Regions from separate parts of the Paenibacillus sp. GM1FR genome, predicted to be linked through region 3. Evidence: predicted binding sites of a transcription regulator. Region 3 holds the regulator's gene; each other region holds the start of a gene.

Region 1 (3,290 bases), 180 kb from region 3:
TATCCAGACACGGACTTTAACGATCTGAAACAGAAATTCATGGATATCCGCAAACGGATCTACAAATATCCACGTCTCGGCGTAAAAGCGAAATTTGTAGCGATCCCAACCACATCGGGTACAGGTTCTGAAGTGACATCATTCGCGGTTATCACAGATAAAAATCAAGGTAACACCAAATATCCATTGGCCGACTATGAGCTGACACCAGACGTAGCGATTGTCGATCCGGAGTTTGTATACTCCCTGCCTAAAACGGCTGTAGCCGATACAGGTATGGACGTACTGACGCATGCGATTGAAGCTTATGTATCTGTTATGGCAAATGATTATACGGATGGACTTGCGATCAAAGCCATTCAACTGGTATTCCAATACCTGGAGCAATCGGCACTGCAAGGCGACAAACTGGCACGTGAGAAAATGCATAATGCTTCCACGATTGCAGGTATGGCGTTTGCCAACGCATTCCTGGGCATTAACCACAGCTTGGCGCACAAATGGGGCGGTCAGTATCACACCGCACACGGACGCACCAATGCCATTCTGATGCCACACGTCATTCGTTACAACGCGAAAAAACCGACCAAATTTGCATCGTTCCCGAAATATTCGCACTTTGTAGCGGATGAGCGGTATGCCGAAATCGCCCGCATCTTGGGATTGCCTGCTCGTACAACAGAAGAAGGCGTAACCAGTCTCATCAATGCGATTCGCAAACTGAACAAAACATTGGGCATTGAAGAATCGTTCCAGGAAATCGGATTTGATGCCAAAGACTTTGAAGCACATGTCGATTATCTGGCTGACCGTGCCTTCGAAGACCAATGTACAACCGCCAATCCGAAGTTGCCGCTGGTAACTGAACTGGCTGATGTTTACCGCAACGCTTTCTACGGAAAGTTTGAATAATAAACTTAGAACGAAGCGTGCCTTACGGCAAGAAGATCAGGGTTCCCCGAGAGGGGAGCCCCGATTGCCGTCTTTCACACCATACCGAAGTGGGCAGAAAAACAGAAGAGCGAGCATCTGTTTTTCAGGATTTATTCTAAGATTTGGTTTGCTCCGAGCATAGAGGAGCAACGGGTTCTATAGAGGTTACACGGAATCCGTGACGTGGCTGTTTGAGCCAGATGTTCACACAATAACGGAGTGGGCAGAAAAACAGAAGAGCGAGCATCTGTTTTTCAGGATTTAATCTAAGATTTGGTTTGCTCCGAGCATAGAGGAGCAACGGGTTCTAGAGAGGTGGTATGGAATCCGTGATGTGACTGTTTAAGCCAGATGTTCACACATTAACGGAGAGGGCAGAAAAAACTGAAGAAGCGGAGCGTTCGCCTTTATCCCCGGATTTTACCCTTTGAAAAATAAAATTGAAAAAATCCGGGGATAACAGCGATCGGAAGTTGTTCTGCCCGCGCAGTGGCTAAGTGTGAATGTACAGGGGGTAATGGGACACAGCGCAGGTGGAGTGAGTTAGTTCACTGGCTTTGTGACAAAAATCACAGATGATGAAAGCCCCAAGTCGTATACTGAAAATGTAAGAAAAACATTCATCCCGCGGTTCCGGTTCCCAAGTAGAGAGAACATGTTCCGGTTTATGTGAAACAATTCACATTAATCGCGGCTCTGGGCACACAATGCTACGAATGAAGCAAGATGTTATGTGTCCAGAAATCCAAATTAGTGGAGGGATTACGATGTCGGTGATTGAAAAAGATGTCAAACAACAAACAGGCTGGAGAAACTTTACCAAAGGAACATGGACCAAATCCGTAGATGTGAATGATTTTCTGGCACACAACTTGTCTCCGTATTACGGCGACGAAGCATTTCTCGCAGGTGCAACCCAGAATACCAAAGAATTGTGGGAGATCGTATCTGATCTGACCAAAAAAGAACGGGATAACGGCGGTGTCCTTGACGTTGACGTGAACACACCAGGTACTATTATTTCTCACCAACCCGGTTATCTGGATCAATCCAAAGAACAGATTGTCGGCGTTCAGACCGATGCTCCGTTCAAACGTTCCATTCAACCAACAGGCGGAATTCGCATGATGATTGACGCATGTGAGGCATATGGCTTTGAAATGCCACAGGGCGTCATTGATATATTTACAAACATTCGCAAAACACATAACCAGGGTGTATTCGATGCTTATACTTCCGACATGCGTGCAGCGCGTAAAGCAGGGATTATTACAGGTCTGCCAGATGCTTACGGCCGTGGCCGGATCATCGGTGACTATCGTCGTGTAGCTTTGTACGGGGTAGACTTCCTGATTCGTAACAAAAAAGGCGAACTGAATGCACTCGAAGTTGATGTTATTGATGAAGATGTCATTCGTCTGCGGGAAGAATTGTCTGAGCAGATTCGTGCATTGCAAGAATTGAAACAATTGGGCGATATGCACGGGTTCGATATTTCCTTGCCAGCGACAACAGCAAAAGAAGCATTCCAATGGTTGTACTTCGGTTATCTGGCTGCGATCAAAGAACAGAACGGTGCTGCGATGTCACTCGGACGTGTATCTTCTTTCCTGGATATCTACATTGAACGTGACCTGCAAGAAGGGATTTTGTCCGAAGAACAGGCTCAGGAATTGGTTGACCATTTCGTAATGAAACTGCGGATCGTCAAATTCCTGCGTACACCGGATTACAACGAACTGTTCAGTGGAGATCCAACATGGGTGACTGAGTCCATCGGTGGTATGTCCGTGAATGGCGAAACACGTGTAACCAAAAACAGCTTCCGTTTCCTGCATACACTGCACAACTTGGGTCCTGCACCAGAACCAAACTTGACTGTTCTCTGGTCAACGAAACTTCCAGAAGCTTTCAAAGATTATTGCAGTAAAGTATCCATTGAAACCAGCTCAATCCAGTATGAAAATGATGATCTGATGCGTCCGATCTACGGTGACGATTACGGTATTGCTTGCTGTGTATCAGCGATGAAGATCGGGAAACAAATGCAATTCTTCGGCGCTCGTGCCAACCTGGCAAAAGCTCTCCTGTATGCGATCAACGGTGGTCGTGACGAGAAATCCGGAGCACAAGTTGGACCTGAGTATCCTGCCATCACTAGCGAAGTGCTGGATTACAATGAGGTTATGAAACGCTTCAAACCAATGATGGAGTGGCTGGCTAAGCTGTATATGAACACCCTCAACGTCATTCACTACATGCACGATAAATACAGCTATGAGCGTATCGAAATGGCATTACATGACCGTGATATTGTACGTACGATGGCTTGTGGTATCGCTGGTCTGTCGGTTACA
Region 2 (3,290 bases), 630 kb from region 3:
ATGACCTCTTTGGTCGTTTGTAATCCTTTTGCACGAATCTCGGCTACGATTTCATCTCGACCCATGGAAGTACATCCGCAGATGCCCTGTTTGGCTCCAGTACTGAAACTGTCTCCAAGTACATATTGCAGAATCTGTTCCACAACCGGTTTACACCCACCGCAAGAGCGTGTTGCACCGGTACAGGCTTTGATTTCATCAACAGTGGTAAGGCCTTGGTTTGTTATTACATCAACAATGGCTCCTTTGGTTACCCCGTTACATCCACAGACGATTTCGTCCTCGGGCATCGTTTCAACAGAGGTTGCTTTTTTATGACCGCCGCAGCCTGTACCCATGAGTGAACCGTACAATTCCTCGGTCATTTCGGTTTGATTTTTAATCAGTTTCTGCAACTCGGCAGAATCCGTAATGTCACCGAAGAGAACAGCGCCGACCATTTTATTATCACGAAGCAGAATTTTTTTGTAGGTCCGTTTCCAGTCATCTTTGTGCGAAATGACGGTGTGCTCTGGACTGTCGATGAATTCACCGGTTGAAAACACGTCCACACCCGAAATTTTCAATTTCGTGGATACAACTGAACCTTCATAAGGAGCGGTCTCCACACCGCAGATATGTTTCGCCAGAATCATACCTTGCTCGAACAATGGGGCAACGAGGCCGTAACATACCCCGCGGTGCTCTGTACATTCCCCGACCGAATACACATTCTCTAGGGAAGTCTGCATATAGTCATTCACGACAATACCCCGGTTCACTTCCATACCGCTTTCGCGGGCTACAGCCGTATTGGGTTTAATGCCTACAGCCATGACCACAAAATCAACATTCAGAACCGTATCATCTGCAAAACGTATCCCTTCAACGCGTTCGCCGCCCAGCAGTTCGGAAGTCTGCGCACCCATCTTGAACCGGATACCCTGACGTTCGAGTTCTGCCTTCAACATGGCTGAAGCTTGTGGATCAAGCTGACGCTCCATCAGATCTTCCATCAGATGCACTACAGTAACTTCCATGCCAAGTTGTACCAATCCTTTGGCAGCTTCAAGGCCTAGCAGTCCGCCCCCGATAACGGCCGCTCGTTTATACTGCTTAGCAGCATCCAACATGACATTACAATCGGCGATATCGCGAAAACCAACAACACCCTCTTTGTCATGTCCCGGTACGGGGAGAATGAAGGAGTTGGAGCCTGTTGCAATGATGATTTTGTCATAAGGAACGCGAGTTCCATCTTCAGTCACAACTTCGTGTGTCTCGGCATCGATTCGTGTAACCGTTGTGCCTGTGTGCAGCGTAATGCCGTAATCTTCATACCAGTGAAGGTCGTTCAGCACGATATCGTCCAGTGTTTTGCTTCCTTCCAGTACATAAGACAACATAATGCGGTTGTAGTTAGGATAGGGCTCTGTGCCAAAAACGGTAATATCAAATCGCGTAGTTAATTTTAAAATTTGCTCAACGGTACTAATTCCTGCCATTCCGTTACCTATGATAACGAGTTTCTCTTTTTTTCCGTTCATGTGTGTATGCCTCCTTGGATAGACGCTGTACATTACCAACAATTTTAGTGGTTTATATTTGAAATTATACAAGTAGTTGACGACAGTTTATGTGATTTAATTCACTAATAAGGATAGAAGAGTCATAAATATAATAGTGTGAGCCCCATCACAGAAAGTTATATTTATTTTCATACAAATAAGAAATGCGAACTATTGTTCTTATTTTGTTTTCGTTGTAAAATCGGAACTGGGCCGTATTGTTCCCGATTTCTTCGAAAGGACGTTTTTGCATCATGATGGGAAGATCCCACCTTATTATCGGGACAGGCGTGTCGCTTTCTGTTCTGCAGTTGGCCGGTATGCCAGTGACAGCCCCGGCAGTTACGGTTGCACTGATTGGTTCGTTATTGCCTGACATTGATGAGCCAAATTCGCTGCTGGTATCCAGAGCCTTACCTAACAGTCTGATCAGGTTGTTACAGACGATTCTGTTGCCCACAGCTGTATTTGTGTACTTCTATGTTCATGCCAAACCATGGAACCTGTTGCTTGCGATCCTCATTGCGCTTGTGTCATTCCTGCCTTCGCGTTCGCTTCGCAAAGTGTTGATGTTTGCGATTGGACTCGGACTGGTTTTCTATGGTCACGCATTTGCACCGTGGAATCTGATTGCAGGCAGCCTGCTTATGCTGTGCACCACGCTAACTCATAGGGGATTAACGCATACCTTATATGGAACTGCGGTATGGGCTGGTTTACTCTACAGCACGACCCAGCAGCAGGGCCCGGAGATCTGGGTAGCGGGAGGCACGGCATATGCGATGCATCTGTTGGCCGATTCACTCACCAATCGGGGTATTCGTCCGTTACCACCGCTCAAGTGGCGCATACGGGTGAATCTGATGAGTACAGGGACCAAGCGTGGGGCCGTTGTAGAGAATGTCTGCATTGTGCTCACACTCATTTTGGCGTGGTTCGCGTTCTCGCCATTATTTCTGTAATGACCAAATACCAGTCCTACATAAGGACTGGTATTTCTCTTATCTTATTTTACCTGTAAGCCATGAGAAGAGGGTTATGAGATCAAGTCGCTGTTGGAGTGCTGGATAAACTTTCAATATCGGAGGAGCCAAATACAAATAAAACAACAAGAATAAGCACAATTAACAGTTCGGCAAACCCGGTTCCATCAAACTCGGACATGATGTCCACCTCATTTCTTGGCCATTAAGAATTGATCCTCTGCTGAAATGCCTGTATAACATCATTAAGCGTCATATCGCCGCCAGTTTCATCCAGGAATTGTACCAGTTTGTCTGAATTGGAGGGTGTGACCTTTTGAAGTGTTTTATATTGACCAACCAATTCTACAACCAATGTAGCCTCACGAAACAACGTGACGGCATCCACTCTCAACTTTCCGCTCACCAATAGCGCCGCTACAATCAGTTCGAGATTTTTCCCTTTGAGGCTTCCATTAAGGAGGGTGTTAGCAGCGTTTGGTTTTTTGTTAGAACCTTTATTTGATTTTCCGTTCCTTCCCACTGCCATAACAGGTCCCCCACTGGTTGGTGTTTGGTTATTGATCTTCCATTATCGTATATCTTATGTGGCATTCTCCATAATGTTCGACCTATTAATCTAGTTGATTACAAAAAAAGAGACATCCCGGTCTGACGGGACATCTCTTTCAGGTACATCCTATTTAAGGACTTTCCGTTTAACCTTTACTACGCGTTATTAATTATGGTATTCATCGTTGTCCGATCAAGACCTTTGACC
Region 3 (3,290 bases):
ACGCTTCGCCTGCTGGCACTGCCGTCGGGTCACCAGATACACCTTTGTGGATCAATGCAGCCAGTCTCATTTCCTCGAACATATCCAGATTGTTGTTGCTTGCCGGTCCGTCTGTTCCGAGTGACACGGTAACTCCTGCTTTCAGCAACGCAGGTACCCGCGCAACACCGGAAGCGAGTTTCAGGTTACTTCCCGGGTTATGGGATACAGCCACATCATGACGGGCCAGAATCTCAATCTCTTCGTCATTCAGATGCACCGCATGTGCAACCAGGGATGGACGAGAGAAAAAGCCCAGTTTCTCCAGATGTGCCACAGGACGCAGTCCATAATCAGCCACGTTCTGCTCGACTTCACGAAGCGTTTCCGACATATGTGTATGAAGGGGAAGGTTTAGGTCGTTCGCGACCTGCACAAGCTTCTCTATGTAGTCAGGAGGGCATGTATATGGTGCATGTGGCGAGATTACGGTTGTAATGCGACCATCTGCCTGTCCATTCCACTCACGCGCAAACGCAGCCGACTCCTCCAGCTTCCGCAATTGTTCTTCTTCCGAGCACAGCCCGATTACACCACGTGCCAGTGCTGCTCTAACGCCGGATTGCTCCACAACTTTGGCAACTTGATCCATGTGATCGTACATGTCCAGGAAAGCTGTAGTTCCGCCTTTCAACATTTCAAGCACCGATAGCGAAGTTCCCCAATATACGTCTTCTGAAGTCATTTTCGCTTCCATCGGCCACATTTTTTCCTGCAACCATACTTGCAATGCAAGATCGTCTCCGTGCCCTCTGAGCAACGACATCGCTGCATGACCATGCGTATTGATCAGACCCGGCAGGAAGAACAGTCCTTTTCCATCCACTTTGGTACAATTTTTGTCTTCATCCGGCAATGTCTCACCAATATGCACAATCTTGTCATTCTCAACAACCATGTATCCTTGGACAACGTTCCATGTTGTGCCGCCTTCATTAACGGCAAATTTGCCGTTGTGAATTACCCATCTATTTGTTGTCATCTTCCTCGTCGTCCTTTCCAGTCTCCAAGTAATAGGCCAAACTAAGCAGATCCGTTGTAAAGTCAGCATGGTGAATGCGGATATGCGGCGGTGTTTTTAGAATGGTTGGTGCAAAATTAAGGATCGCTTCGATTCCGGATTCAATAAGCTGATCGGCTACATTTTGGGCTTCCGTATCCGGAACCGTGATAATTCCGATGCGAATGTTTTCCATTTTAACCGCTTCCGTCAATTCATCCATTGGTTTTACCGTCAAACTGTTGATTTGACTACCAATCTTCGGTCCATATGCATCAAATACAGCAACAATCTTCATGTTGTCTTTCAGATATGCGTTGTAGTTGGACAAGGCCTGTCCGAGATTACCCGCGCCTACCAGAGCTACATTAATTTGCTGATCAATTTTGAGAATGTGACGAATTTTCTCGATCAAATAGGATACATCATACCCGATCCCTTTACGACCAAAATCACCGAAGTAAGCCAGGTCTTTACGAATTTGGGCCGGATTCAGATCCAGCCTTTGTCCAAGCTCTTGAGAAGAAACAGTAGCCACCTCACGCTGATGCAACTCGTTCAAATAACGCAAGTAAACAGGCAGACGTCGTACCACCGCTTCCGAAATTTTATCCGATTTCATTCTTGCTCCCCCTTACCAAGGCCACGATAAAATAATAGATGAAAAGATGAGCATTCTGTATAAAACTCAAATATAAACGTGACATTTTATACAGAATGCTCCTTGTAATTTAGGTTATAAGTTCTTACGAGCAACTGCTTTAATCGGATACGGAAATATCTAATAAAGTTTAACGCCAAACGATAGTGTCATGCAATGATATAACGAACAAAACAACCATTATTTTTGTTCATTAGCAGGTTCTTCCAACCACTCGGTAATTCGTGGAACCATTTGCTCCGTGAGCATATGCTCCATTTTGGGACCAGGTAATGAATATAAAAAGAATTTACCATAATACGCTTCAATCACCCGTGTATCATAAACAATGACAATTCCTCTGTCCTTTGCTGTACGCACCAATCGGCCAAATCCCTGCTTGAAACGAATGACCGCTTGCGGCACGGACAGTTTCATGAACGGATTTTTCTTCTGTTCCTGAAGCAACTCACTCTTGGCTTCCACCAACGGATGATTCGGTGGCTGGAAAGGCAATCGCACAATAGCGAGACAGGTTAGCGCCTCTCCCGGGATATCTACACCCTCCCAGAAGCTGCTTGTGCCCAGAAGTACCGTAGCTTTGGCATCTTGAAACCTGCGAGTCAATTTGGAACGACTTCCACTGTCAACGCCTTGCCCAAGCAACGAGATGTCGTTGCCAGACAGTGCCTCCTTCAGCGGATCATAGACCTGTCGCAACATCTTGTATGAAGTAAACAGAACCATCATGCGTCCACGCGTAGCAATTGCCGTCTCTGCAAGTGATTGCACCAGCATATTAACAAAGTGCGCATCACCCACACTTCCCTTCACACTCGGGAAATCACGCGGAATCACCAGAAGTGCCTGATCGCGATAGTTGAAAGGTGATGGCAGCATCGACGTTAACAGCCGATTATTCTCAGAGGCTTCCTGTAAGCCAAGCTGCTCAATCATGAACTGGAATGACTTATCTACCGAGAGCGTAGCCGATGTAAGCACAACACTTTTCTTTTTGTCAAAAAATAAATCCTTAAGTTGTGCACTCACATCTACAGGTACGGCATACAGCTGGAGAGATTTGCTGCGGAATTGGCCGCTGGCTTCCATCCAGTACACCGTTTTGGCGTCATCCATTCGCATGAAGAACCGTAGATTCTCCTTCAATGTGGTCAGATCTTTCAGTAATCCTGTAATGTCCGTGATCAGACTATCCGATTGATAATCATCCTGATCCTCTTTCACTTCAAGCAGCAATTTGTCCCCTTTGCGAACCAAATCGCCCAGAGTCACATAGATCTGGTTCTCCAGATCCTGCAACTCCTGCCATTTTGCAGGTTTTTGAGATGCTTTCAGACGCAGTGAAAATTGCCCCGTCTCTCCCGGTGAAGCATCACTTCGTTCAGGCAACAGACCAAACAAGGCATCGCTCATACGATCCCACAGCTCCTTAACTTCAAGAGCGAGCGGGAACATCTGATCCACCATGGAGCCCCATTGCACCGAATTTTCATGCCCGGATAACTGCGAACGAAGCATAGGCAGCTGACCATTACGACTGTCTTTAAATAGGCGGGTCAGTGTATGAACCAAGGTGAAATATTTCATATG

Evidence for each region. The regulator Rex, encoded in region 3, represses fermentation and respiration genes when NADH is low (regulators of the CRP and FNR family bind a similar motif). The targets are predictions, from matches to a motif close to TTGTGAAATATTTCACAA.
Region 1: a site for Rex is predicted at 1,601-1,618, ahead of pflB (formate C-acetyltransferase). Genes of this name have one in related genera too.
Region 2: a site for Rex is predicted at 1,616-1,633, ahead of nirB (nitrite reductase large subunit NirB). Genes of this name have one in related genera too.

What each region holds. Positions count from the first base shown of each region.
Region 1 is NZ_MKZL01000011.1:490,184-493,473, forward strand. It holds gene adhE (bifunctional acetaldehyde-CoA/alcohol dehydrogenase) at 1-912, shown strand, start outside; gene pflB (formate C-acetyltransferase) at 1,701-3,290, shown strand, end outside.
Region 2 is NZ_MKZL01000011.1:46,730-50,019, forward strand. It holds gene nirB (nitrite reductase large subunit NirB) at 1-1,526, opposite strand, end outside; gene PAEAM_RS06175 (metal-dependent hydrolase) at 1,802-2,509, shown strand; gene PAEAM_RS06180 (hypothetical protein) at 2,736-3,059, opposite strand; gene PAEAM_RS06185 (M42 family metallopeptidase) at 3,239-3,290, opposite strand, start outside.
Region 3 is NZ_MKZL01000011.1:675,071-678,360, reverse strand. It holds gene PAEAM_RS08870 (amidohydrolase) at 1-1,021, opposite strand, end outside; gene PAEAM_RS08865 (redox-sensing transcriptional repressor Rex) at 1,008-1,661, opposite strand; gene dinG (ATP-dependent DNA helicase DinG) at 1,881-3,290, opposite strand, start outside.